DNA from 3 places in the Sedimenticola thiotaurini genome. Region 1 is predicted to be linked to each of the others. Evidence: predicted binding sites of a transcription regulator. Region 1 holds the regulator's gene; each other region holds the start of a gene.

Region 1 (9,814 bases):
GCCCTATGGGGACCAGTACAAGGTGCGCATTACCGCCCCGCCCGTGGACGGCAAGGCCAATGCGCACCTGATACGCTTCCTGGCCAAGGCATTCGGGGTCGGAAGGGACCAGGTCAGCCTGATCAACGGCGACAGCTGCAAAAACAAGGGATTCCGCATCGAAGCACCACGTAAATTCCCAATCTCCCTCACAAAACCGTAAGAAAAACTCCCCGTTTCTCTATAATTTCAAAGCAGTAGGGGCCAAACTGCCTATAATTTCTCGAATTATCATCTGGCCCTGTAGTAAGATCGGCCCATAAGAATTACAGAAGGAGCGTCCCGTGGAGCGATCGCGTCTGGAAACACAGCTGAAGGCGTACGAGCAATGGAAGGCGGATATCATTCGTACGGTCAAGCTCTACTACCGCTGGCTGAGCAAGCATCGCCTGGCAACGGACGACAGCGTGAAACGAATCCGGGAGTCTCTCGATTCACTCAGTAGTGATCGACTCACTATCGCCTTCGTGGCTGAATTTTCCCGTGGCAAGACCGAACTGATCAATGCCATATTTTTCTCCGACTTCGGTCGGCGCCTGCTCCCCTCAACCGCAGGGCGCACCACCATGTGCCCTACCGAGCTGTTCTATGATCAGCAGGCGGGCCAATCCTACGTCCGTCTGCTACCGATCGAGACCCGGCTGCAGGAGACCAGTATTCGTGATCTGAAGCGCAAACCGGCGCTCTGGGTCACCTATCCCCTGGACCTGGAGTCCGCCGATCAGATCGAAGAGTGTCTGCGGGAGGTAATCAAGACCCGTAAGGTGACCCTGGCCGAGGCGGTGCGGCTGGGCATGTATGACCCCCAGCAGCACCCCACCCAGAACCAGCCACCCGATTTTGTCGAAATCCCCAAGTGGCGCCATGCCATGATCAGCTTCCCCCACCCACTGCTGAAACAGGGGCTGACCATTCTTGACACCCCGGGCCTCAATGCCCTGGGCAGTGAGCCTGAGCTGACCCTGAAGATGCTCCCCTCGGCCCAGGCGGTGCTGTTTGTGCTGGGCGCGGACACTGGCGTCACCCGCAGCGACCTGGAGATGTGGCAGAACCACATCAAGGGTTTCCAGCGCAGCCGTCAACGGGGCCTGATCGTGGTGCTGAACAAAATCGATACGCTCTGGGACGAATTGCAGGACGAGGTCGACATCAATAATGCCATCAACCGCCAGCGCAATCACACAGCCCAGATTCTCGGCATTGACCTGAAGGCGATTTTTCCGGTCTCGGCCCACAAGGGGCTGCTGGGAAAAATCAAGGACGATCAGCAGCTGATGGAACAGAGCCGGCTACCTACCCTGGAACACTATCTGGCGCACGACATCCTCGACGCGCGACAGGAGATCATCAGGGATACCGTGACCACCGAAATCAGCCAGATGGTGGAGAATACCCAGGGCATCGTCGCCACCAAACTGAACGGCATCCAGACCCAACTGGATGAACTGCGCCAGCTCAGTGGCAAGAGTCTGGAAATGATCGAGCATATGATGGCCAAGACCCGTACCGAACAGGCCGAATACATGCAGAACGTCAACTCCTTCCAGGCCAGCCGCAAGATCCTGAAGGAGCAGGCCACCACCCTGCGGGACGCACTGGATCTGAAAAAGCTGGAGCGCTCCATCACCGCCACCCATAACGCCATGGCGGACAACTGGACCACCCTCGGCCTGCAGTCAAGCATGCGCACCCTGTTCGACGACATGCGCGCCAATATGCAGATCGTGGTGGATCAGAGCGAACAGGCGCGCAAATTGATCCGCAGTATCTACCGACGCTTCCAGAACGAGCACGGCTTCTCTGTAGTGCAACCGAAGATGTTCTCCATCATGCGCTACCGGGTGGAGTTGGAGATGCTCTACCAGGAGGCGGAGATCTTCCGTAAAAGCCCGGTTACCGCCATGACCGAGAAGCACTTCGTGGTGAAACGCTTCTTCGTCGCCATGGTGAGCCGGGCCCGGGATATCTTCTTCCAGGCCAGACAGGAGGTGGACAGCTGGCTTAGCACGGCCCTGGAACCCCTCACATTCCAGATCCGTGAGCACAAAGAGCAGATGGAGCGCCGCCTGGTGGATCTGCAGAAGATCAGCCGTTCCCGGGACACCCTGGATGCACGGGTGGGGGAGCTGAAGGCACAGCACGCTGCCGTGGCCAAGCAGTTAACCATCCTGCGTAATATTCACAACACGCTCAATAGCAGCTATCCGCTCACGGCCGAGACCCGCCCCAAGCCCAAGCTGGTGGCCGCCAGGAAAACCGCCGGCTGAGGCACCCTGCCTCCGTTGCAGAGGGATTTTCATAATCCGGCCTTTGGCGCTATCCTTTCAAAGAGGTATGGACCTTCTTCCATCCCACGGGTACAGAACTGAGGCAGCACCATGCAAGTCCGAATCTCCACCATCGCTTTACCCCTGATACTGCTGTTTATCAGCAGCCTGGCGAGCGCTGAAAACAGCACCCAGGCTGATGGCTACACCATCCATCACAACGCCATCCCAACCGCCCTTCTGGCACCGGAGGTAGCCAGTAATTACCGCATTGTGCGCAGTAAATACCGGGGACTGCTGAACGTTAGCGTTATCCGGGACATTCCGGGTACAACCGGCCAGCCGGTGACCGCCAAAGTGACCGCTTATGCCCTGAACCTGATCGGTCGGCGGCACAATATCGAACTCCGGGAGATTCGGGAGGGTGATGCCATCTACTACATCGGCGATTTCCCTATCGTTGATGGGGAGACCCTGAAGTTCACCCTGGAAGTGACCCCTGAAGGCGCCACCAGGTCGATAACTGCATCACTGAGCCAGGATTTCTACATCGACTGAGATGGGTAACGTTCTACCATTCAAAAAGATCACCGCCAGTCAACGCCACAAGGGCAACACCCTGTGCCGGCACGGCCACCATAAGTGGGTACTCGATCAATCCCAGGTGTTTGACGTGAAACAGGGCAGACTGGTCAGCCGTTATCGCTGCAGCCGTTGCAACGCCACCCGCAACCGGGCCGAATAGTCGGAGCGCCAGAGGGCACCCTGCCACACCGGCGCAGGCGCCAAGAAACTTGGACAATCCCGGCAAGGTCTGAAACAATGCCTGCGCCACTAAGAATCCGTTGAAATTTAACTCTACCATCCCCCACGAATCACTTTATGCTGCTAGATATTGCTGCCATCATCGCCGGTATTACCCTGCTGGTCTGGGGAGCCGACCGCTTTGTCATCGGCGCGTCCGGAATCGCCAGCAACCTGGGCCTGCCACCGATGATTATCGGACTCACTATCGTTGGATTCGGCACTTCGGCCCCGGAAATACTGGTCTCCGGTGTGGCCGCCATTCAGGGCAATAGCGGCCTGGCTATCGGCAACTCACTCGGTTCCAATATCGCCAATATCGGCCTGATTCTCGGCGTTACCGCCCTGATCGCCCCCCTGAATGTCCGATCTAACACCCTGCGCCGGGAGTACCCGATCCTGCTGGCGGTCAGTCTGGGCACCCTGGTACTGATGCTGGACGGTGTGCTGGGAAGGGTTGACGGCATGATCCTGTTGCTGGGACTGGTGGGGATGCTGTACGCCATGGTGCGTATCGGCATGCGCAGTCTGTCCGGTGCACCCGACCCGATCACCGCTGAAATCCTGGACGAACTGCCGGAATCGATGAGCACCGGCAAGGCGGTTTTCAACTTCTGTCTGGGTCTGGCCCTGCTGCTGTTCAGCTCCCGGATCCTGGTCTGGGGCGCGGTCAACATCGCCTCCTCCTACGGAGTCAGCGACCTGGTCATCGGCCTCACCATCGTGGCCCTGGGCACCAGCCTGCCGGAACTGGCAGCCAGTATCGCCAGCGCGCTCAAAAATGAACACGATATTGCCATCGGCAACGTCATCGGCTCCAATATGTATAACCTGCTGGCGGTTATGGCAGTACCGGGGCTGATCGCGCCCGGGCCGTTCGATCCCCTGGTATTGACCCGGGATATGCCGATGATGCTCGGCCTGACCCTGGCCCTGTTTGTCATCAGCTACGGCTTCGGCGGAAACGGGCGTATCAATCGGACTGAGGGATTCCTGCTGTTAGCCGCCTTTATCGCCTATCAGGGCGTGCTTTTCACCCAGAAAGGGGGGGCCGCCACGGTCGTCGAGCCCACCGCCTATCAACAGACAATCGAGCAGCAAAGTACATGAACAAGGATTGCACCCCCTCTCCTGAAGAGGCCAAAAAACTCCAGGCACTGGGCCTGGCTGTCATCCATAACGAGGCCGCCGCCATCCAGGCGCTCGCCGACCGGATAAATGGGGACTTCGCCCGTGCCTGCGGCTTCATGCTCAAGTGCGAAGGCCGTATTGTGGTCACCGGCATGGGCAAATCGGGCCATATCGGCAGCAAGATCGCTGCTACGCTGGCCAGCACCGGCAGCCCGGCCTTTTTTGTCCACCCGGGCGAAGCCAGCCACGGCGACCTGGGCATGATCACGGCCAAGGACGTGGTGCTGGCGCTCTCCAATTCCGGCGAGACCAGCGAACTATTGACCATACTGCCGCTGATCAAGCGTCTTGGGGTGCCCCTGATCGCCATGACCGGCAACCCGAATTCCAATCTGGCCCGGCAGGCAGACGTGCATATCGACGTCAGTGTCGAACAGGAGGCGTGCCCCCTCAACTTGGCCCCCACCTCCAGCACCACCGCCACCCTGGCAATGGGGGATGCACTGGCGATTGCCCTGCTGGAGGCCCGGGGCTTCACCGAGCAGGATTTTGCCCGCTCCCATCCCGGCGGCAGCCTGGGCCGGCGACTCCTGCTGATGGTGAGTGATGTGATGGTGACCGGCGAACAGATCCCCCGGGTGCCGGAGCAGGCCAGCCTCAAGGATGCACTGCTGGAGATGACCCGGAAAGGGATGGGCATGACCGGGGTTATCGACGACCAGGGCCGCCTCAGCGGCATCTATACTGACGGCGACCTGCGCCGCACCCTGGATCGACCGGTGGATATCCGCAACTGCAAAATCGCCGAAGTGATGACCCGGGGCAGCACCACCGCCAGTGCAGACATGCTGGCGGCGGAAGTACTCAAGATCATGCAGGAGAAGAAGATCAACTCCCTGTTTATCGTCGACGATCAACAGATGCCCATTGGCGCCTTGAACATGCACACCCTGTTGCTGGCGGGCATCGTCTGACCGGCCACTGCCCGTAGCGACTCACCCTGACTCAGCAGAAAGGATGCCTAAGATGCAGGAGATCTTGAAGCGAGCCAAACAGATCCGTCTGGTTATCTTTGACGTGGATGGTGTGCTGACCGATGGCAGCCTGTTCCTGGGTGATGACGGACAGGAGTACAAGGCGTTCAACTCCCGGGATGGTCTCGGCATGAAGCTGCTACAGAAAAGCGGCCTGGAGATCGGCATTATCACCGGTCGCACCTCCAACGTGGTGGCGCTGCGGATGGAGAGTCTGGGTATCCGGCACGTCTACCAGGGACAAGAGGATAAAGTACCGGCATTTCGGGAACTGCGCGACAAACTGGGACTGACGAATGAACAGATCGCCTACGTGGGTGATGACGTGGTGGATCTGCCGGTAATGCGCCAGGTCGGTCTGGCCATGACAGTGCGGGACGCCCATCCCCTGGTCAGGCAGTATGCACACTGGCAGGCCCAGGCAGGAGCCGGTCGCGGTGCCGTGCGGGAAATCTGCGAACTGTTGATGGAGGCGCAAGGGACCCTGGAACAGGCTTTTGGGAAGTATCTCGACTGACCCTTCAAAGTATCCGGGCAGGACATCAACCATGACTGAACAGAAAAACCTGATAATCGGCGGCATGCTGTTGTTGCTCGTGGTGGTCACCCTCTGGATAGCCCGCCAAAGCATGCAGGAGGAGGCGGAACGCACAACTCCACAACACCGGGTAGACTATTATCTGGAAGGGGTCGACTCCACCCTGATGGATCTGAGCGGGAGACCCAGTAAGCGACTGGTGGCCAATCGCATGACCCATTTCATGGATGACGACAGCACTGAACTGGAGTCACCGCGGATGACCCTGTACGACCTGGACCGTCCGCCCTGGCATGTCCGCTCGGAGACCGGTTGGCTCTCGGGTGATGGGGAGGTGCTTCTTTTGCAAGGTGAGGTTAAAATCGACCGCTTTGCGGCGCCCGGGGTCCGGCCCATGCACATAACCACCCGGGATCTGCGGGTACAGCCAAGAGACAACTATGTGGAAACCGATGCTGAAGTGCATGCGCGCAGTAACCAGGACCGTATCGATGCCAAGGGCATGCAGATCTGGCTCCAGCAGCCGATCCGCATCAAACTGCTAGCCAATGTACGAGGACATTATGAAGTCGAACCCTAAGCACCAACACAGGGCCCGCTGGTTCGCCATTACCCTGTTACTGCTGCTGTTTCCAGGGATAGCCCCCGCCCTGCAGTCGGACAAGGACCAGCCGATCTACATCGAGGCCGATGCGGTGGATATCGACGATCGGAACGGCACCAGCATCTATAAAGGGAATGTGGTACTGACCCAGGGCAGCATCGTGATGACGGCGGACCAGGTGACCGTGACCCAGCACCAGGAGCAGACCGACCAGATCGAAGCGATCGGCAGTCCGGTTACATTCCAGCAGGATACCGACAATGGCAAGGGCACCATCAAGGGCCGTGCCAAAAAGGCCGAGTACTCGGCCAACGGCGAGACCCTCAATATGATCGGTGACGCAATCCTGATCCAGGGCAAGGACACCTTCAAGAGTGACCGGATCGTCTACGACCGCGCCCGGGCCATTGTAAAGGCCGGTGCCAGCGCCAAGGGCAAGGAACGGGTCCGGGTCACTATCGGTGGCAAAAAGTAACCCGCCCATGAGTGTGCTCGTAGCTGACAAGCTGGTAAAACACTATCGCCGTCGCGCGGTGGTCAACGGGGTCTCCCTGAAGGTAGCCGCTGGCGAGGTGGTTGGGCTGCTCGGACCCAACGGTGCCGGCAAGACCACCTGTTTCTACATGATCGCCGGGCTGGTGCCGTCGGAAAAGGGCGCCATCAGCATTGATGGTCACGACATCACCGGCCTGCCGATGCATGCCCGGGCCCGGCTCGGCCTCGGCTATCTGGCCCAGGAGCCATCGATTTTCCGTAAGTTATCGGTATTCAACAATATTTTTGCCATCCTGGAGACTCGCAAGGACCTACGGCGTCCGGAACAGATCGAGGCCTGCGAGGCGCTGCTGGTGGACTTTAACCTGACCCATCTGCGGAACAATCTGGCGATGAGCCTGTCCGGGGGCGAACGTCGCCGGCTGGAGATCGCCCGCTCACTGGCGATGGAACCCCGCTTCATCCTGCTGGATGAACCCTTCGCCGGCATCGATCCGATCTCGGTCAAGGATATCCAGAATATTATCCGCTCCCTCTCCTCCCGGGGTATCGGCGTGCTGATTACCGATCACAATGTGCGGGAGACCCTCGGAATCTGCGGACGGGCCTATATTATCAGCGAGGGACAGGTCCTGGCTGAGGGTGAGCCGGAACAGATTCTGGCCAACCAGGAGGTACGCTCGGTCTACCTGGGAACAGAGTTCAGTCTGTAGCTTGACCGATGACAATTAACACTTTTTCCCCTTGTGCGCCTGTGCAGTTTTTACGCTAGAATGAAACTGTGAAAACTATACAAATTACGTACCAGATTCAGATATTCGCATGAAGCAGACGCTCCAGCTTCGCCTTGGCCAACATCTAACCATGACGCCGCAATTGCAGCAGGCTATCCGCTTGCTGCAACTTTCGACGCTGGATCTCAAACAGGAGATCCAGGAGGCCCTCGACTCCAACCTGATGCTGGAGACCGAGGAGGATAACAGTGCCCGCGAAGAGGCCCGCCAACAGGAGCAGCAGAGCGTAATCGATGGACTGAACGGCGAAAACCTGAAAGCTGACAAGGCCAACAGCAACGATCTCAATAACGAGAAAGAGATCAATGGCGAGGCCAGTTCCATGCCGGAAGAGCTGCCTGTGGACAGCGGCTGGGACGATGTCTACGACAGCACCCTGCCGCCCTCCTCCGGGATGGCCTCACGGGACTCCGGAGACAGTGACTACCTGGCCCAGCGCCGTAGCGCCCGAACCCTCTATGACTACCTCACCTGGCAGCTGAACCTGACCCCGTTCAGCGATCTCGACCGTCAGATAGCGGTTGCCATCATCGACGGTATTGATGAAGACGGCTACCTGCGGATGGAGCTGAATGAGATTCTCGACGACATGGAGGCCGACGAGATCGAACTGGATGAGATCGAAGCGGTGCTGCACCGGATCCAGCAGTTTGATCCACCCGGTGTGGGTGCCCGGGATCTGCGCGAATGCCTGCTGATTCAGCTGCGCCAGTACACCGAACCCCATCCGGCCATGGAACTTACCCTGCGGCTGGTGGATGACCATTTTGACCTGTTGGCCCAGCAGGACCACAACCAGATCAAACGCAAGCTGAAGATCGACGACGACACCCTGAAATCGATCAACCAACTGATCCGCTCACTGATTCCGCGGCCCGGCAGCCTGGTGGCTGAAACTGAGGCCCAATATGTCATCCCCGATGTGTTCGTGACCCGTCGGGATGGCACCTGGCACGTGGATCTGAATGCCGAGGCCGCGCCCAAACTGCGGGTCAACCCGGACTACGCCCGGCTGATCCGGCGCGCCGACAACAGTGAAGACAACACCTGCCTGAAAAACCACCTGCAGGAGGCGCGCTGGTTTATCAAAAGCCTGATGAGCCGCAACGAGACCCTGTTGCGGGTGGCCACCAAAATCGTCGAGCTGCAGCGCGGCTTCTTCGAGCACGGTGAAGAGGCGATGAAACCGCTGGTGCTGCGGGACATTGCCGAGGCCCTGGACCTGCATGAATCGACCATCTCCAGGGTAACGACCCAAAAGTACATGCATACCCCGCGGGGTACGCTGGAGTTCAAGTATTTCTTCTCCAGCCATGTCAGTACCGCCGGAGGGGGAGAGTGTTCCGCCACGGCGATACGCGCACTGATCAAAAAACTGATCGCTGCCGAAAAACCCAACAAACCGCTAAGCGACAACAAACTGGCCAGTATACTTGCCGATCAGGGCATTCAGGTCGCGCGGCGAACAGTAGCGAAATATCGCGAGTCCATGGCGATTCCGCCATCCAACGAGCGCAAGCGCCTCGTCTAGAGGCCCGTAACCAAGGAGCAAACCATGCAAATCAGCATCACCGGTCATCATGTGGACATCACCGAAGCCATGCGCAACTACGTGGATACAAAATTGGAGCGCCTGGAACGGCACTTTGATCATGTTGCCAAAATCCACGTCATCCTGAGTGTTGAGAAACTGCGTCAGAAAGCGGAAGCAACACTGCATGTGAATGGTGCCGATGTCTTCGCCGAGTGTGAAGAGGAGGATATGTATGCAGCCATTGATGGCCTGGTGGACAAGATCGACCGCCAGGTCAAAAAACTCAAGGAGAAAAGCACTAATCACCGCAATGGTGCAGGTATGAAGGGCATTGACCCTGCCAACGCCGAAATCTAACCCAAAAGGCACCACAATCATGTTTCCCGCAAATTTCATTAGCGTCGAACGCATCAGTGTCGCCAACCCGGCGGCCAGTAAAAAGCGCGTACTCGAAGAGGTAGCCGGACTGCTGGCCTCTGCTTCAGATGAGCTTACCCAGGGCAATGTATTCGACAAACTACTTGAGCGGGAACGATTGGGCAGCACCGGGCTGGGGCATGGCATCGCCTTGCCC
Region 2 (9,814 bases), 630 kb from region 1:
GGGCCAGGCCACGGATCAACTCCTGGGCGGCCTGGTGCTGGGAGAGCAGTTGTTCCTCGCGGCTGATGCGCAACTGCCGATCAATCTGTTGAATCTCGATCAGCAGGGCCGTCTCACCCTCACTGTCAGACAGGGGGATGACCGTGCAGTCCACAGTGGCCCGTTTGCCATCCGGGAGCGGCAGACACAACTCGCGCTCCGTGAAATGGTGACCGGTGCGCAGGGCCTGTTCCAGATGTTCCCGGGGCAGTCCCCCGGGGCACTGGATAATCGACTCGGCCGAATTACCCACGGTGTGGCGAAAACTGATTTCAAACAGCATCTCTGCCGCCGGATTCATGTACTGCAAACAGAGTGACTGGTCAAACAGCAGCACGGCGCTGCTCAGGTTCTCCAGAATCCGCTGTTGGGAAATTTCGTTTATCTGAATCATATCCTTCATCACAAAAGCCGATGCAAAAAGCGAACCAAGAATAGGTTCTGGGGAGAACTGGCTTAAAACCAAGGCGTGATGGGATTTTTCGCAAAAAGACGACGTTGTTGGCCAGCCAGCCTATGCACTATTTTAGTGCATAGGCTGGCTCAGGCAACCCAACCACCCGCCAAATCACCGGCTTGGATCAGGGAACAAATGGACAACCAGTGGGGTGGATAAAATGGGGGTTGGTAAGGTGATTATGGCTGATAATCACTACAGTTAGCGACAGATAGAATATCTATCGCCGATTTTAATCGCTATATGACCCTTTCCACCACTCAATAGTTTGGACTGAAGGCGGGATTGGTCCGGCCCGGCGTGGAGGAAATCGGTTTGCTGGTCGGATTAAAGGCGTCGGCACCACCCGGGGTCGGCGCATCGCCAGTGTAGTCCGACCCGGAATCCGGCGCATACTGGGGCGCATCACCACCGCTGCCAGAGCTGCCGGACGGCGGCAGTTCAGGGGACTTACCATCTTCAATCACGGTGACCTGGCGCACGAAGAATTGCACAATATTGGAGCGCGCCACCAGACGTCCTGCCGCATCATGGATACTGGCATGGATCATATGGGCGCCCCGACTGAGATTGTGGAGCTGAAACTGGAGGCCGGTTGCGTGCTGATCCTGAATCCGTCCATCCAGCACCACCTGAATGTAGTGCCCGCTCTGCAGCGCCGGCTCTGTCTGGAAAGCGAGAGTGACCGTGCCGCCATTCGCCTGCACCATTTCATTGCTGGCGGGTGACACGATGGTGAAACTGCTGTATTTAGCCGGTTTGGCGGCTTGTGACGGGGCTTGACCGGTGCGGTTTTCCAGGTCACTGCTCACCGGAGTATAGATGGTGGGATCGGAGAGTTGGATCTGCTCGGCATCCCGTGTCGGGGTATCTGAATAGTGCACCGCACCGGAGCGGTCGACCCATTTATAGATCGCTGCCTGACTGCCCAGCGCCAGAGACATGATACAGATGAACAGGATGCTTCTCATACCATTGAGAATAGCCCAGACCGGGGGCCGCCTCAACTACTGTTCGGATCAGGGGTATAAAAGAGTCGATAGACGTTATCCCATGCTGGTCCAGCCATCGCCGGAACAGAGACAGTGGTGATGAACCCGGAACAAAAAAACGCCCCCGGATGGGGGCGTTTCTCAACAATCCCTGCTAAGTGGATCGTTTACAGGCTGTAGTACATATCAAACTCAACCGGATGGGTGGTCATACGCAGACGGGTCACATCATCCATCTTCAGAGCGATAAAGCCGTCGATCAGGTCATCGGTAAACACACCACCGGCGGTGAGGAACTCACGATCCGCATCCAAGGCTTCCAGGGCCTGATCCAGGCTGTGGCAGACGGTCGGGATGGAGAGAGCCTCTTCGGCAGGCAGGTCATACAGATCCTTATCCATCGCCTCACCCGGATGGATCTTGTTCTGGATTCCGTCCAGACCAGCCATCATCAGAGCGGAGAAGGCCAGATAGGGGTTGGCGGTGGGATCCGGGAAACGGACCTCAACACGACGGCCTTTCGGGCTGTTCACGAACGGAATACGGATCGACGCAGAACGGTTACGGGCGGAGTAGGCCAGCATCACCGGTGCTTCAAAGCCCGGTACCAGACGCTTGTATGAGTTGGTGGAAGGGTTGGTGAAAGCGTTCAGGGCACGGGCGTGTTTGATAATGCCACCGATGTAGTAGAGCGCTGTTTCAGACAGACCACCGTAGAGGTTACCGGCGAACAGGTTCTCACCGCCCTTGGCCAGGGACATGTGTACGTGCATACCGGAGCCATTATCACCCACCAGCGGTTTCGGCATGAAGGTGGCGGTCTTGCCATAGGCGTGTGCCACGTTCCAGGTGACGTACTTCTGCACCTGTACCCAGTCGGCACGTTTCACCAGGGTAGCGAACTTGGTACCGATCTCACACTGGCCGGCGGTTGCCACTTCGTGATGATGCACCTCCACCGGCACACCCATCTCTTCCATGGCCAGACACATGGCGGCACGGATATCGTTCAGGGAATCAACCGGGGGAACGGGGAAGTAACCGCCCTTGGTGCCCGGACGATGGCCGATATTGCCATCCTGGTAGACCCGCTCGGAGTTCCAGCCGGCCTCTTCGGAATCAATCTTGTAGAAGGAGCCGCTCATCTCGGACTCCCAACGCACGTCATCCAGTACAAAGAATTCAGGCTCGGGACCGAAGAAGGCGGCATCAGCGATGCCGGTAGAGGCCAGGTAGGCTTCAGCGCGGCGGGCCACCGAACGGGGGTCACGCTCGTAGCCTTCCATGGTGGAAGGTTCAAGGATGTCACAGGTGATGTTAAGGGTCACTTCATCCGCAAACAGGTCAAGAACAGCGGTTTCCGCATCCGGCATCAAGATCATGTCGGATTCGTTGATCCCCTTCCAACCGGAAATGGAAGAACCATCAAACATCTTGCCGTCGGTGAAGAGATCTTCATCAATGGTGTGGGCCGGTACAGAAACATGCTGTTCCTTACCGCGGGTATCAGTGAAGCGGAAATCAACGAACTTGACTTCGTTGTCTTTGATCATCTTCAGGACTTTTGAGGCCATGAGGTTCTCCAGCAGTTAGTATTAAATTTGAATGGACCACAGCGTGGCCATCAATGTTAAATCTTGCGAGTTGGGATGCCCCGTTACGGGGCAGCCAAGGCATGTCCTGTAATTAGCAAGTACTGTGCCACAGTTCAGGTGTCTGTCTACCCCCGACCCGAACCATCCGGGTAATTTTACTACGTTTCCACGCCGAAGCACGAAATAGACTGTATTACAGTGGATTAACCCCGTTTGTATGGAAGCCCCTGTCTGGCAGTCCCGGCGCTCATGGAGCGGAGGGAGCACTATCCTGGAGAACGAGCGCACCATATCGATGCGTTTTCAGACCATAGCGCACTATTATAGTGCATCATCCATAATAGACCCGGACCACTCCGAACTCCGGCAACTCTGCCGCCTTCGTCTGGAGTGACTGCTGGAACTCCCGGCGCGTCTCCTCCCCGGGCAGATCCGCCAGCGAGAAGTAGACATCCACGTTAATTTTTCCCGCCAGATAGTGCAGTACCACCCGTAACCGTTTTTCCGCACCGGGGATACTGCACCACTGCTGGGCCAGCAACTTCTCGGCCTGGGCCCGCAGGGGCAATCCTTCACAGGGGATCGCCTTCTCATCATCTTCCGGATCGATATGTACCGTGACATCCATCACTTCGGATATCTCTTTCAGCAGGCGATCAATCACCATCTGGCCGATCATGTGTCCTTCCGAGACACTTAACCAGGGTTCCACCAGGATATGCACATCGACCGTGGCCTCGCCACCGATACGGCGGGTCCGCAGCATGTGGATATCCATCACACCGCCGATCTGGTGGATAATCTGCCGGATGCTCTCCAGACGCTCCTGATCCAGTCCCTCATCCACCAGCTCCTGGAAGGCCGGCCAGCCCAGATCCCAGCCGATCTTGGCAATCATCAGCCCCACGCCCACCGCTGCGATGGCATCCAGGTAAGGCAGACCCGCCATGGTCCCCCCGACACCGATGAGCACCACCACAGACGATAGGGCGTCGGAGCGGTGATGCCAGGCATTGGCGTGCAGCAGATCCGACTTGATCTTGCGGGCTACCGCAGCGGTGTAGTGGTAGAGCCCCTCATTGGCCAGGATTGAGAACAGCGCTGCATAGAGGGCCAGGGGTTTCGGGTGCAACAGGGCATCGGGTGAAAAGAGTCGTGATACCGCATCCCAGGTGATACCGATTGCCACCAGCGACAGCAGGACACCCAGACCCAGTGTCGCAGCGGTTTCAAAACGGCCGTGGCCGTAGGGGTGTTCAGCGTCCGGCCCCTGGTTGGCCTGCTTGGCGGCAAAATAGACCAGCCCGTCCGACAACAGATCGGACAACGAGTGAATGCCGTCTGCCACCAGCGCCTGGGATTGGGCAACTATGCCGATAATGGTCTTGCTGGCAGCCAATAGCAGGTTGACCAGCACCCCGACAATGGTGACCCGTTGGATGGCCTGATAACGCAGGTGCTTCTGTTCGCTAACCTGGTTCATTGAATCAGTTGTCCTCGCCCACCTCGACTACGATGATGTACTCGTTATCTTCGGTCCTTGTCTCGATCAGTTTATGACCATTGATGCGGCACCAGGCCGGAATATCATTGAGGGCACCGGGATCGGTACATACCGCTTCCACCCGGGTTCCCGGCGCTAGCTCTTTGACCCGGTCCTGAACCCGGATCACCGGCATGGGACAGAGCAGGCGACGCGCATCCACAATGACCGGTTTCATATATACCACTCCTGGGGAATCTCATCCGCGCCCAGCGGCTTCACCGACAGCTGCTGCCGGCTGCCATCCAACCCGGTCACGGTCAGTTCCACCTGGTCCGCCTGCTTGCCCTGGCTGTAACGGGCCACCAGCCGGGCGGCCAGTTCGATATCATCATCATTCACCTCGCCATCCAGCAGCGCCAGCGGCCCGGCATGGCTGGTGGTGGCCAGACTGACGAACTGTTTACGATAACCCTGCAGGAAATTGCCCTCCCCCTCTTCCCGGGAGATGATCACTTTGAAATGGGCTCTGGGGCGCAGATGCCTTCCCACCTTGAGCAGCATGATGTCATCCATTTCGTAGCGTTTCTCACCACGGGCCTGCCACAGATCCGCCAGCTTGACCGAGTACTGGGCATCAGTCAGGAAACAGCAGCCTCCGGCGGGCTGAGCGTAGTCCTTCAGGCCGAACTCTTCCGCTAGGGCCATCTGCGGCTTACGACTGCGGCCATTGAAACCGTACAACTTATCCCGTGTTATCCACCCTTCCCGCTCCGGCAGAGTCGGCGGCAGGTTTTTGCCCGACAGCGGCCGCACCAGGCGATCTTCGGCTCCGGAATCCCGCGCCACCACCGGCATGGTGTCCTTGCGCTGGGACATGGGTCGTTGTCCCACCACTTCGCCGGTGATAATGAAATCGAACCCATGCGTCTCGATCCACTCCTGGGCCTTCTTCACCATGAAGATCTTGCAATCCAGGCAGGGATTCAGATTCGCCCCATAACCATGCTTGGGATTCAGCACAATATCCTTGTACTCTTCCACAATATCCACAATGTGTAACTTGATACCCAGCTGTTCCGCCACCCACAGGGCGTTGTTGCGCTTGGGCCGGTCTCGATCCTTCTGGCGAATCGCGTGGGTGTGACCCTCCACGCAGAATCCGGTGAAAAAATTGATCCCCTCTACATGGATGCCCTGTTGCTGAATGACCTTGGCGGCCAGTAGTGAATCCAGGCCACCGGAGATGAGGGCTACGGCCTTGCGTTGTTTAGTCATGATGGTATCAGGAGTCTGGCGGTGATCGGCCCGATATTGTAAGCGTTTGGCTTAGTTCACATCAAAGAAATGTTTATTCCCCTTGAACGCCCCGTCATCGGGCCACGCCTTGACAAGTATCAACACTCTTTCTAATTTGCGCCCATGTCTGAAAATCTATCTGAAACGTTTTTTGCGGATCTTCCACCCCGCCACGCCGCCATCTTGTCAACGGCCCTGGGTCTGTTTGTCAGCAAAGGTTTTTTCAACACCTCGATCCATGACATCACAGACCAGGCCGGTGTATCGATCGGTTTTGTTTACAACAACTTTGGCGACAAGGAGGGCATCGCCCGGGCTCTCTACCAGCAGTTACTCGATTTCATGACCCAACAGATCAACCTGATCGAGGATCGCTGCAGTGATGCCGAGTCACGCTGTCGGGGTGTGGCGAAGCTGCTGTTCGAACTGACCGAGTCCGCACCACAGGTGATGGATTTCATTATCCACGCCCGACACAAGGAGTTTCTGCCAAACGAACCGGCCATCTGCTCATCCACTCCGTTTGCCCGCATGCGGGATTTTGTTTACCAGGGCGTAACCAGTGGTGAGATCAGAGCGATGCAACCACTCAGTGCCGCCATGATCGCTTACGGCGGTGTCATTCGAATGATCTGCCTGCGTCTCGATGGGGTCATCGAGGAGCCCATCCACACCTATTTCGAGGAGTTGTGGTGCAATACCTGGTACGCATTGAACCCGGGTGAGACTGACCAGAACGATTCACCAAGCCCCATTCAGGCACCTTGAAATCACTGTGTAAGAAACCCTGATCCCCTGTCGGGCCATCATCCGGTGCCGCCACGGCGCTTAGAACGGCTGAGGCGGACCAGATTGTCCCGGGCCCAGACTCAACAATCCGTCGCCGAAACGATATACTGGGCGGATCTGTTTTTCCTTATATAAAGAGCCTCGACCTTAACTATGACGAATTCGATTAATGGTCCTGATACATCGACCTTTCAGGGCCTGATTTTCGCCCTGGAGCGCTACTGGGCAGAACAGGGCTGTGTGATCCTGCAACCCTACGACATGGAAGTGGGGGCCGGTACTTTCCATACCGCCACTTTTCTCCGTTCCATCGGTCCGGAGCCCTGGAGTGCCGCCTACGTGCAGCCTTCCCGCCGCCCCACCGACGGCCGCTATGGTGAGAATCCCAATCGGCTGCAGCACTATTATCAGTTCCAGGTGGCACTGAAACCCTCGCCCCTGAACATCCAGGAGCTCTACCTGGGTTCCCTGGAGTTGCTCGGGCTGGACAGCAAGGTGCACGATATCCGTTTTGTCGAGGACAACTGGGAATCCCCCACCCTTGGTGCCTGGGGACTGGGCTGGGAGGTGTGGCTGAACGGGATGGAAGTCACCCAGTTCACCTATTTTCAACAGGTGGGCGGTCTCGACTGCCGACCCGTGACCGGTGAGATCACCTATGGTCTGGAGCGCATTGCCATGTATCTGCAGAACGTGGAGAGCGTCTATGATCTGGTCTGGACCCAGGGTCCGGATGGCCCGGTCACCTACGGGGATGTGTTCCATCAGAACGAAGTGGAGCAGTCAGCCTACAATTTTGAGCACGCCGACGTGGATTTCCTGTTCAGCTATTTCGATCAGTGTGAGAAAGAGAGCAACAAGCTGATTGAACAGGGTCTACCCCTGCCGGCCTACGAGCAGGTGCTGAAGGCCTCCCACGCCTTCAATCTGCTGGATGCCCGCCACGCCATTTCTGTAACTGAGCGCCAGCGCTACATTCTGCGCGTGCGCGCCCTGGCCCGGGCTGTCGCCCAGGCCTATTACGACGCCCGGGAGAAACTGGGCTTCCCCATGCTGAAAAACAAGAAGGAGCTGGCCCATGGCTGATTGTGCCGATCTGCTGTTCGAACTCGGCACCGAAGAACTCCCTCCGGTCGCCCTGAAAAAGCTTTCTGATGCCCTGACCCAATCCTTTGTGGATGGACTCAAGCGCGCCAATCTGCCCCATGGTGAGGTGCATGCCTACGCCACGCCGCGCAGACTTGCCCTCTGGATCGAGTCCTGCAGCACTGCCCAACCCGACCGGGAGACCGAACGTCGCGGACCTGCCGTGCAGGCCGCTTTCGATGCCGATGGTAATCCCACCAAGGCCGCCCAGGGCTTTGCCCGTTCCTGCCAAACCACGGTGGATCAGCTTGAGCGCCTTAGCACCGACAAGGGAGAGTGGCTGGTGCACCGATTCCAGGAAAAAGGCAAACCGACCCTGGAACTGCTGCCCGGTATCGCCGAGGAGGCGCTTAACCGTCTGCCCATCCCCAAGCGTATGCGCTGGGGTAGTTCAGAGGCCCAGTTTGTACGCCCGGTTCAGTGGTTGCTGTTTCTGCTGGGGGAACAGGTGGTGCCCTGTCGACTGCTGGACACCGATGCGGGTGATCAGACCCGGGGTCACCGCTTCCACCACCCTCAGCCGATCCGGGTGGATCGCCCGGACCGCTACCGGCAACTGCTCCAGGAATCGGGTTACGTAATTGCCGATTTCAACGAGCGACGTGAACGCATTCGCCAGCAGGTGAGCCAGACCGCCGCCGCCATTGGCGGTCAGGCGCCGATTGACGAGGCGCTGCTGGATGAAGTGACCGGACTGGTGGAGTGGCCGGTTCCCATCTCGGCCGGATTCGAAGAGCGCTTCCTGGAAGTCCCCCATGAAGCCCTCATCAGCACCATGAAGAAAAACCAGAAGTATTTCCACCTGGTGGATCAGCAGGGGCAGCTGATGAATCACTTCATCACCATCGCCAATGTGGACAGCCCGAAACCGGAACTGATCAAAGAGGGCAACGAACGGGTCGTCCGGCCACGCCTGAGCGATGCCATGTTCTTCTGGCAGCAGGATGGAAAACAGAGCCTGGCCAGCCGCATCGACTCGCTGAAGAGTGTGCTGTTCCAGCAGAAACTCGGCTCCATGCATGACAAGAGCCAGCGGGTGGCCACCCTGGCCGGCCTGATTGCCGGGCAGATCGGTGGCGACAGCGCCATGGCGGAACGGGCCGGCATGTTGAGCCGGTGTGATCTGATGACCGAGATGGTGTACGAATTCCCCGATATGCAGGGCATCATGGGACGTTATCAGGCCCGACGGGACGGCGAACCGGACGAGATCGCCCAGGCCCTGGATGAGTTTTATATGCCCCGCTACTCCGGCGACAGCCTGCCCCAGACCAAAACCGGTATCGCAGTGTCACTGGCGGAGCGGCTGGATACTCTGGTGGGTATCTTCGGCATCGGTATGAAACCGAGCGGCGACAAGGATCCGTTTGCCCTGCGCCGCGCCGCCCTGGGTGCCCTGCGCATCATGCGTGAGCACTCACTTAACCTGAATCTACATGCGTTGCTGGAAGTAGCTGCAGAACAACTACAGACTGCCATAACCGAGGCGGACTGTGTGGAGCAGGTCTATAACTTCATGCTGGAACGTCTCAAAGGGATCTACCTGGAGCAGCAACTGCCGGTGGACCTGTTTGAAGCCGTGGCGGCCATACGGCCAGAATCGGTCGCCGATTTCGATCGCCGCGTGGCAGCGGTGGCCGGGTTCCGCAAGCTGGCAGCGGCCGATGCGTTGGCCGCTGCCAATAAGCGCATCCACAATATTCTGAAAAAGAGTGATCAGCCGATCCCGGCGAGTGTGGACCCGGCACTGTTTGATTCAACCCAGGAGCAAAATCTGCACAGGGTCATTGAACAGAAAGTGGAAGAGATCACGCCCCTGATGGAACAGACGGCTTATGAATCGGTACTGCAGTCCTTGTCGACTCTACAGGCCCCGGTGGATCAGTTCTTTGATGAGGTGATGGTCATGGCGGAAGATCCGGCTATACGGGGCAACCGGTTGGCCCTGCTCAATCGTCTGAACCAGCTGTTCCTCGGTGTTGCCGATATATCTCTATTACAGGCTAGATGATAT
Region 3 (9,814 bases), 1.8 Mb from region 1:
CAGTTTCTGCGCCGTGGCGGCCCGTGGTGATTTACTGGCCACCGACATGCCTTCGCTGGGGTAGCGGCAGCAGGAGGGGGCCAGCGTCCGCTCGCCGTCGATTTCCACCACGCAGGCGCGGCAGTTGCCGTCGGCACGCAGCCTGTCGCTATAGCAAAGGTGCGGTATCTCCACGCCGTGACGCTGAGCCGCCTGCAGGATGGTCTCGTTGGCCTGTGCTGTGACAGGGGCGCCATTCAGAGTGAATGAAACAGTTGCCGTACCAGTGCTCGGGTTCGCAGCCATCTATGCAAACTCCTCTGGAAAGTATTTCAGAGCGGAGCGCAGCGGATTGGGGGCGGCCTGGCCGAGGCCGCAGATCGAGGCATCCGACATCACCTGACACAGCTCCTGTAACAGGGGCTGATCCCACTCCTGTTCGCTCATCAGCGTGGCCGCTTTCTCGGTACCGACCCGACAGGGTGTGCACTGGCCGCAGGACTCATCGGCAAAGAAGCGCATGGCGTTCAACGCCTGTTCCCGCACGCTGTCCTGGTCGGAGAGTATGATGATCGCCGCCGAGCCGATGAAACAGCCATACTCATGCAGGGTGTCGAAGTCCAGTGGAATATCCGCCAGGGAAGCGGGCAGAATGCCGCCCGAAGCGCCCCCGGGAAAATAGGCCTTCAGACGGTGCCCCTTCTGCATGCCGCCGCAGTACTCCGCGATAAGTTCATTCAGGGTAATGCCGGCGGGAGCCAGATAGACGCCGGGCTTTTTCACCCGGCCACTGACGGAGAAACTGCGCAATCCGTAACGTCCGTTACGCCCCTGGGCACTGAACCAGTCTGGCCCTTTCTCCAGCAACTCGGGTACCCAGTAGAGCGTCTCCATGTTGTGCTCTAGTGTGGGTCGGCCAAACAGGCCTTTCTCCGCGATGTAGGGCGGGCGTAAACGGGGGATGCCGCGTTTGCCCTCGATCGATTCGATCATGGCCGACTCTTCACCACAGATATAGGCACCCGCACCCCGACGCAATTCGATCGGGGGTAACGGACAGGGTGGGTTGCGGATGAGTGCGTCCAGCTCCCGTTGCAGCAGTTTGCGGATACCGGCATATTCATCGCGCAGATAGATATAGATCTTTGCCGCGTCCACCACCGTGGCGGCAATCAGCATGCCCTCCAGGAAGCGGTGTGGATTCCGTTTCAGGTAATAGTGGTCCTTGAAAGTGCCCGGTTCACCCTCATCGATATTGACCGCCATTAACCTGGGGGCAGGGTAGTCGCGCACAATGCGCCACTTGCTACCGGTGGGAAAACCGGCGCCGCCAAGACCCCGCAGTTTGGCATTTTCCAGGGTCTGGATAATGGTTTCGTGATTTGCCTCGCCGTCATTGAGCACCCCTTTCAACTGCCCGTAGCCATCCGCTTCGAGATAGGTGGAATAGTCCATTGCCTGGTCTGGAATCGGTTCATCACGGTTACCCTGGTTGATGGCGTCCTGCACCCGCTCGGGGGTGGCGAACGGTACCGGGTGGGTGCCAACCACTGCCACCGGGGCGATTTCACAACGTCCTACGCAGGGCACAGGCTGAATGCGCACATGGTTTCCCAGGGCGGCCTGCAACTCCCGAATCAAGGGGTCCGCGCCTGCCATACTGCAACTGATGGAATCGCAGACACGCACGGTCAACGACGGGGGCGGGGTCTCGCCACTTTTGACCAGATCGAAATGGTGGTAAAAACTGGCGACTTCATACACCTCGCTGGTTGAGAGCTTGAGTCGCTCCGCCAGCGCCGTCAGCAGACCGCTCTCCAGGTAACCCCGGTCGTCCTGAATACGATGGAGGTATTCAATCAGGCGATCGCGGCGTGCTGTGCCGGCATCAAGATAGGGGGTGACCGCTGCCAGCGCTTCCGGCGTAGCCTGCCGACCCCTTCTGCGGGATTTCTGTTGACCGTCTTTTCGTTTCAACAACCTATCCTCTTTTGGGTGGGGCAAATCTACGCAAAGAGTCTTGCGCTACATTTAAACCACTATTTATCTATGGTTTGTTCGTCTGACTGTTCCAGCGTACTCATCAGACCATCCGCCAGGGCTTGTGGCGGAAGACCGTGGGGCAGCACAGCCGCCAGCTTTCCATTCCGGTCGATCACATAGAGGTTGGCAGTGTGATCGATGGTGTAGTTTTCCGTTTCGCCTTTACCAACAAAATCAAAACGGGCGTGATAACGCTTGGCCACTTCGGCAATCTGCTCTGCCGTGCCGGTCAGACCCTTCATACGGGGATGAAAATAGTGTGTGTATTCACGCAATTTTTCCGGTGTGTCCCGATCTGGATCCACCGATATAAAGAGTGGATCAATCTGCTCCGCAGCTTCTCCGATGCTGCTCAAGGCAGCGCTGATGGTTGCCAGTGATGTGGGGCAGACGTCCGGGCAGAAGGTGTATCCAAATGAAAGTACAACAACGTGACCCCGGGAATCACTTAAAGAGTAGGGTTTGCCGTCAGACCCGGTCAGAGTGAAATCACCCCCGATTCCGAATGCGTTGCTCCCGGTAAACAGAAGCGTGGCTATAAGCAGGTATTTATATAATTGGTACATCGAATCCTCCCAGATGGTATTCAGTAATGCAGCTTTAATGCCAACTAACTATAAGCCGGATTTGCTTGATCCAGGAAGTTAAAAGTGTTTCAGAGACTGTGCAACATCGTGTGCATGTGTAACAGCAACGGCGCAACCTAAAAAAGCTTATCTCCTCAGAAAGGTTGTAAATACTGACATTTATCACTTTGGCACTGTTTTTGCGGGATATGACACACCGCTAGAGGGCGGGGTGATTATTCGGCTGGTGCCGTATCCCTTAATCACTTGGAACGGAAACCAGAAAATAAACAATAGAGCAAAGAGTTGGAGGAAACTACCTTATGCATAAGCATCACAAAGGAACAGTCAGTCGCACCTTGATGGCGGCTACCCTGGCCGCATCGACACTGTTTACCGCGCTGCCCGCTAATACTCTGGCTGACGAGCCTTGTAACTCACCTTATATGGCCAAGATCGTCGGACAGGAGGATTTTGTCTATGTCTGGACCCTGGGTGTTGAGGGTGTGGGTGATGGTCAGGACAAACTGGTAACGATCGATGTTAATCCAAAGTCCAAGAACTACGGCAAGGTGATTAACACCCTGTCGGTTGGTGGTCGTAACGAGGCCCATCACTCCGGGTTGACCGATGATCGCCGTTATCTCTGGGCGGGTGGCCTGGATACCAACAAGTTGTTCATCTTCGATGTTCATACCGATCCAGCCAAACCGACACTGCATAAGGTCATCACCGACTTTGTTGCCAAGAGCGGCGGTGTGGTTGGTCCCCACACCACCTACGCCTTGCCCGGTCGTATGATTATCACCGGCCTGTCCAATAACCAGGATCACGGTGGACGTACCGCATTGGTGGAATACACCAACGAAGGCGATTACGTGGCAACCTACTGGGTGCCGACGGATGAAAATCTGCAGGGTGCGGTGAAGAGCGGTAAGTATGCTGATGGTTATAACTACGATATTCGTGCACTGCCGCGTCGTAACGTCATGGTGACCTCATCATTTACCGGCTGGTCCAACTACATGATGGACTTCGGTAAAATGCTGCAGGACAAGGAAGCCATGAAGCGGTTTGGTAATACCGTGGTGATCTGGGATCTGCATACCCGTAAACCAAAGAAGATCCTGGACGTTCCGGGAGCTCCGCTGGAGATTCGTTGTGCCTGGCGCTCTGAAAACAACTGGTGCATGACCACCACCGCCCTGACTTCCAAGATCTGGATCATCTACGAGGATGAAAACGGTGAATGGCAGGCCAAGGATGTGGGTGATATCGGCGATCCCTCCAAGGTACCCCTGCCGGTGGATATCTCCATTACCGCCAATGACCAGGGTCTCTGGGTTGATACCTTCATGGACGGCAGTACGCGTTATTATGACTTGAGCGACCCCATGAATCCCAAGCTGACCTACCAGAAAAAGATCGGCAAACAGGTCAACATGATCTCCCAGAGCTGGGACGGCAAGCGTGCCTACTACACCAGCTCCCTGTTGGCTAACTGGGATAAGAAAGGTGATGACAACGAGCAGTACTTCAAAGCCTACGACTGGAACGGCAAGGAACTGGTCGAGAAGTTCTCCATTGACTTCATGAAAGAGAAACTGGGACGGGCACATCAGATGCGCTTTGGTGCTTACTCGCTGTATGCCAGCAATCGGCGTACGCAGGAGAAGCAGCCCACTGTCGCTGCCAAATAGTCAGGTCTTCCCGACACCCCTGCCACATATGGCTGGCAGGGGATTTTGCCCTCCTACCCCCGGAGGGCATTCTTTTTATCCACCTGTCTGTGCGGAGTTCCTTTTATGAGCATAGTGAAGCAGCGCGGGTTATATGCCATAGCCGTTATACTACTGGGCGCCCTGATGACGCACCATCCGATTGCGCGTAGCGCCACCCAGTCATCGACTGCTGTAGAACCAACGGTACTGGCCCCTTTCTATACCAAGGCCCTGTATGATCCGCCGGAAGCGGGCACTTATGAATTACCACCCATTGGCATGGCCGCTGACGGAAATGTGATAGACACGAAAGGCAACAAGCGTCGATTGCATGAATTCTTCAGCGATGGAAAAGTTATCCTGCTGAGTTTTATCTACAGCACCTGCAATGATGTCAATGGTTGCCCGCTGGCCACGGCAGTGATGTACGAGATACAGAAAAGAATAAGAAATGATCCATTCCTACGTGATCGGTTCGAGATGGTGAGTCTCAGTTTTGATCCGATCTACGACACACCGGAAGTGATGGCCCTTTACGGCAAAGGTTATACAAAAGACAACAACTGGCGTTTCCTGACCACTGCCTCAAACGACGACTTGCAGCCCATACTCGACAGTTACCAGCAATCGGTGATTCGCGACTATGACGAGAACGGCAAGGAGCTGGCAAGTTTCTCCCACATACTCCGGGTATTCCTGATCGATCCGGAAAAACGGATCAGAAACATATACAGCGTCTCTTTCCTCAATCCTGGCCTGATCATTAACGATGCCAAGACAGTTCTGATGAGTGACTCCCAGGCACCGGCAGAGGATAACCTGGTCAAGGTGGCAAGCCTTTCCAGGCCCGGTGATTACAAGGTGGGTTATGAGACCAAGGATTATGTGACCAACAGTCAATCGGTTGCCGATCGTACCGGTAAGGAGGCGGATTTGAGCGCTTACCTGGTAAAGCCTCCCCTTGGTCTGCCAGCCATTCCGCAACCCGAGAACAACCCGATTACCCAGGCAAAGGTACAGTTGGGTAGAAAACTCTTCTACGACCGTCGCTTATCTCTGAACAACACCTTCTCCTGTGCCATGTGCCATATCCCGGAGCAAGGCTTCAGTAATAACGAGCTGGCTATTGCGGTTGGCCTGGAAGGGCGCAGTGGACGGCGCAACTCGCCAACCATCTATAACGTCGCCTATCTTAAAAAACTGTTCCATGACGGGCGCGAAGAGTCGCTGGAGCAGCAAGTGTGGGGGCCGTTACTGGCTTTCAACGAAATGGCCAATCCATCGGTAGGTGCGGTGATCTCCAAGATACGCAATATTCCCGATTACAAGGGACTTTTCGAGGCGGCTTTTGATGGCCGGGGTGTGAGTATGGAGACACTCGGCATGGCCATAGCCAGCTATGAAAGGCTCCTGGTATCCGGCAACTCACCGTTCGATCGCTGGTACTATGGCGGCGAGAAAAATGCCCTTAACGATGCGGCCAAACGCGGCTTTGACCTGTTCGTTGGTAAGGCGGGTTGTGTAAGCTGCCACACCATCGGTGAGAAGAGTGCGCTGTTTACCGATGATGCTATGCACAACACCGGCATGGGCTACCGGGAATCCATGGGGATCAAACCAGAGTCGCAGAAGATGCTGGTGGCTCCGGGCATCTATATGAATATCAGCCAGGATATTATTGCCGAGACCGGTTTCCAGCCGATTGGTGATGTGGGGCTCTATGAAGTGACCCAGAATCCGGCTGATCGCTGGAAGTACCACACCCCATCCCTGCGTAATGTCGCCCTGACAGCGCCCTATATGCACAACGGGGCCCTGAGTACCCTGCGCGAAGTGGTGGACTTCTACAACGAAGGCGGGGTAGAGAATGAACTGCTGGATGTGCTGATCAAACCACTCGGCCTGACCGACCGCGAGTGTGACGATCTGGTGGCCTTTATGGAGAGCCTGACAGGTGATAATGTGGACACCATTGTGGCGGACGCATTTGCTGCCCCTATTGGTGATTTAACAAAAGAGGACCCCGACTGGGCTCACTAGAAGGTAAATTATGACTAAGATAAAGTGGTTTGGCCTAGTACTCTGGTTGATCTGCGGATATGTGCTGGCGGGAGAGAGTATGTCGCCGGTGGAGCCACCCAAAGCGGTTGCCGATTTTACGCTGCCGGGGATTGATGGTAATCAGCAGCGGCTGAAGGATCTGCAGGGCAAGTATGTACTGGTCAACTTCTGGGCCGTCTGGTGTGGACCCTGCCGGGCCGAGATGCCCTCCCTGGACCGTGCTTACCAGCAGTTGAAGGGTGATCAGTTTGAACTGCTGGCGATTCATGCCGGCCCCAGTATGGAACATGCCCAGGGTTATGCCGAGGAGCTGAAGCTCACCTTTCCCATAGTGGTGGATGAGGATCTGGAGCTGACCAGCTGGGGCGTGCGGGGATTACCCACCACCTTCCTGATCGACCCGGAAGGTCGCATTGTGGCCGAAGCCGTCGGTGAACGGGTGTGGGATGACGCTGCCATGCTGAAAGTGATCAGGGACTACATGGAGTAGGTCTGGGGTCACCTGCAGTCGCTCTCGGCCACCAGGCAGTCGAAGCTAGGCCACAGGCCACTGCTTTCCGGGTAGTCACACGTAAGATCAATAACAGGCCTGATGACCTCCCCTGAAACTTTCACTTCAGGGGAGGTTTTTTTATGGGTTGTCCATTTCCAGCACCCGGTGGGCTATCACCAGCTACCCGGGTGCCAGATGGAACAAACCACTGGTAAGGGAGACGTGATTATTACCAACCAAGGGGGACGACCATAATTGATCGTCCGGGGTGGTAGGGGAGGGACCTTTAATTACGGGATCTGTCTGTAGGGTTAGGTGCAGGCGCAGTTGTTAGTGCCAGATGAGGCTGGGGATATAGCCACATGTAATCAATGGGTTATTTCATCTTTTTAACCATTCCTGCTAATACAGCGCATGTTCAGCTAGCCAAATACCGGTGAACAAACCATCTTGGTCAGATCGGGAGGTTTGATAGTTGATCAAGCGGGCGGTGATAAAAAGTATTCATAAAGCCACTGATCGGACGATTGTCGTTCACTCAGGCAAGCCTTCGAACTCAGGTATCCCATCCAACCCGTTCTCCCAGGCTGGTCTGCTGGATACAAAAATATGTGCTGTTGGTGTCATCGAGACTTCCGTGTCCAGACAACCTGCTGGGACCACGAGTAAACCCGCCTCCTGAACGCTCGGCAATGCCGAGCCGCATAGCTTACAAAAGCTTTTACTATGACGTGTGCCCGGAAGCGTGAAAGAAGTTACAGCCTCCGTTCCCGATCGCCAGGTCAATTTAGCCGTCTGGGAAAATAAATTTGCCGCGTGGGCAGATCCCGTATCCTTTTGGCAATGCTGGCAATGACACAGGTAAAAACTGTCGAAATCGCCATGCACCTCAAATCTGACGGTGCCACACAAACAAGAACCAGAATAATCAGACATCAGAACTCCTTACTCAGACCTATCGGTGGAATAGCTACATTATTTCACAACATCTATATAAGCACTTATATGGGGCGCTCTGGGGTTTTGTAGCCTATCCACTCAGAATGTATTATTCGTTTTATTCATTAGTCGTATGATTGGATTTTAGGCGTAAAAAAGGGACGAACATTCAGTACTCTATATCCGCTCGCATATGTTTTGCACTTTGTTGAGTGATCAGTCCGGCCATTCTGAGTTTCGATTACATGGGCGTTCCGTCGCGGTTATTTTAATGCCAGTGAGTGAATTGTACATGTCGTCAGTAATACACCGATCAATGCGAAGGCCAAGCGACACGACGGTTTACGCGGTTTCTTTGTATATAACCGGTTAGAGACAGTACGGTTGAGCGAACATATTAGGAAAGCAGCTCAATCGTCATTTAATCCGATCAAAGTGTGTGGCGTTTTGGGAGTGAAAAATGGCAAGTCTTGATGGAATTTCCCACAGCCAACTCACCGTTTCAAATATGGCCATATAGATCCCATCCTACAGAAAGTCGCTGATGTCCCAGGAGATGCAAATAGGAGTGGATGAAGATGGCTATTTTATTGTGTTGGCGGACGCAGGGGCATAACGCTAGCGCCAGCAAAAACAGCAGCGGAGTCAGTGGCGTATTGGTTGTCGATGGGAGCCGGGCGTGTGCGGTAATCCGGGTGGTAATTTGTTCCAATGAAAAAACTACCACCCGCAGTCCGGGTAGTAGTTCAGCTGTTCTAGCGGAAGACGATTGCCAACTGGCGATATGGATGGTTATTCAATCAACTCCTGATAAGAGCCCGCATCCAGCAGCTTGTGATACTCCTCCATGTCAAACTCTGTCAGGCGCAATAACCAGCCTTCGCCATAGGGATCTTCGTTTATCATTTCCGGGTCCATCTCCACACTGTCGTTGATATCCACCACCCTGGCATTGAGTGGGGCGATCAGATCAGAGGCGGTCTTCATGGACTCGATGGTCCCGCATATGTCGCTGGTGCAGATGTTTTGTCCCTTAGCCGGAAGATCCAGGCTCACCACGCTGCCCAGAGCGGATTGAGCGTGGTCGGTGATACCGACTACCAGTTCATTGTTTTCCACTAATGCCCAGACATGCTCCGGGCTGTAACGACGATCATCAGGTAACTGCATTGGTAACTCCATGAAATAAAAAACCGCCGCTTCTGCAAGCGACGGCATTGGTCAAATACTCGATTAATCAAAGTGCCAGGTCAGTCCGGCACCCACTTGCCAGGCGCCCGCCTCAACCCTGGTCTCGCCGATGGTCTCGGCCCGGTTCAGTGCTACACCGGCATGGGCATCCAGGGTCAGCATTTTGTTGATGTTCCAGCCTAATCCCAGGGTCACCTGGTCTTCCCAGACCACTTCACCGTTGGTGGCCTGCACATAGCGGGTCAAGACCGGGTTAAGCGGTACTGTTGCGCCGCCCACCAGAAGGGATGTGATACTGTCGACGCGGGAACCGACGTTTTTCTTGATCGGGCTGTCTGCATGGGAGAAGCCGATGCGGAACTTGTACGGGCCGGTGGTGTACTGAGCGCCCAGAGAAAAGATCGTCTGGTTATCGTACAGATCCCGATAGGCATCCGCGCTTTCCCAATCCTTCCAGACCACATCCGCTGCAAGCAGTAACTTACCGCCGGCCAGTGCTTCATTGGCTATACCAAAACCCACCTCCTGGGGTTGCTCAAAGGTGGGGCTGTGAAATCCGGTGGGTGAATACTGCACCATGTTGTCGTATTGAATCGACAAGGGTGAGCGGTAGTAGGCGCCCAGGGTAGTGGAGTCCATGCTGTAATTGGCCCCCAGAGTTGCCCGCACACCAAAGTTGCTGGTGGAGGCGGTGTTACCATTCAGCCCAGCCTGACCAAAACCCATGCCAAGGGTTGCAACGGCGCCGAGCGAAAGCTGCTCGTTAACCTGATAGGCCGCTCCGGCATTAGCGCCGAATACCATGATCTCCGCCAGCGGGC

Evidence for each region. Region 1 encodes sigma-54, which starts transcription at its own class of promoters, with help from an activator protein. Its sites were predicted from a motif close to TGGCANGNTNCNTGCTT; they were not measured.
Region 2: the regulator sigma-54 is predicted to act here: its motif matches at 3,176-3,192, upstream of glnA (glutamate--ammonia ligase).
Region 3: the regulator sigma-54 is predicted to act here: its motif matches at 2,778-2,794, upstream of mtoX (methanethiol oxidase).

What each region holds. Positions count from the first base shown of each region.
Region 1 covers NZ_CP011412.1:2,160,203-2,170,016, forward strand. The annotation lists gene AAY24_RS09820 (DUF167 family protein) at 1-202, shown strand, start outside; gene AAY24_RS09825 (dynamin family protein) at 324-2,306, shown strand; gene AAY24_RS09830 (DUF4426 domain-containing protein) at 2,418-2,864, shown strand; gene AAY24_RS09835 (hypothetical protein) at 2,866-3,051, shown strand; gene AAY24_RS09840 (calcium/sodium antiporter) at 3,189-4,220, shown strand; gene AAY24_RS09845 (KpsF/GutQ family sugar-phosphate isomerase) at 4,217-5,215, shown strand; gene kdsC (3-deoxy-manno-octulosonate-8-phosphatase KdsC) at 5,268-5,792, shown strand; gene lptC (LPS export ABC transporter periplasmic protein LptC) at 5,824-6,393, shown strand; gene lptA (lipopolysaccharide transport periplasmic protein LptA) at 6,377-6,892, shown strand; gene lptB (LPS export ABC transporter ATP-binding protein) at 6,900-7,625, shown strand; gene AAY24_RS09870 (RNA polymerase factor sigma-54) at 7,735-9,237, shown strand; gene hpf (ribosome hibernation-promoting factor, HPF/YfiA family) at 9,262-9,597, shown strand; gene AAY24_RS09880 (PTS sugar transporter subunit IIA) at 9,617-9,814, shown strand, end outside.
Region 2 covers NZ_CP011412.1:2,795,063-2,804,876, forward strand. The annotation lists gene glnL (nitrogen regulation protein NR(II)) at 1-442, opposite strand, end outside; gene AAY24_RS12845 (DUF4124 domain-containing protein) at 757-1,467, opposite strand; gene glnA (glutamate--ammonia ligase) at 1,656-3,062, opposite strand; gene AAY24_RS12855 (cation diffusion facilitator family transporter) at 3,415-4,566, opposite strand; gene AAY24_RS12860 (sulfurtransferase TusA family protein) at 4,571-4,804, opposite strand; gene AAY24_RS12865 (tRNA (5-methylaminomethyl-2-thiouridylate)-methyltransferase) at 4,801-5,844, opposite strand; gene AAY24_RS12870 (TetR/AcrR family transcriptional regulator) at 5,989-6,633, shown strand; gene glyQ (glycine--tRNA ligase subunit alpha) at 6,808-7,740, shown strand; gene glyS (glycine--tRNA ligase subunit beta) at 7,733-9,811, shown strand.
Region 3 covers NZ_CP011412.1:366,232-376,045, forward strand. The annotation lists gene fdhF (formate dehydrogenase subunit alpha) at 1-285, opposite strand, end outside; gene AAY24_RS01575 (NAD(P)H-dependent oxidoreductase subunit E) at 286-1,956, opposite strand; gene AAY24_RS01580 (SCO family protein) at 2,019-2,588, opposite strand; gene mtoX (methanethiol oxidase) at 2,912-4,288, shown strand; gene AAY24_RS01590 (cytochrome c peroxidase) at 4,394-6,349, shown strand; gene AAY24_RS01595 (TlpA disulfide reductase family protein) at 6,360-6,860, shown strand; gene AAY24_RS18825 (GFA family protein) at 7,398-7,799, opposite strand; gene gcvH (glycine cleavage system protein GcvH) at 8,595-8,972, opposite strand; gene AAY24_RS01605 (OmpP1/FadL family transporter) at 9,036-9,814, opposite strand, start outside.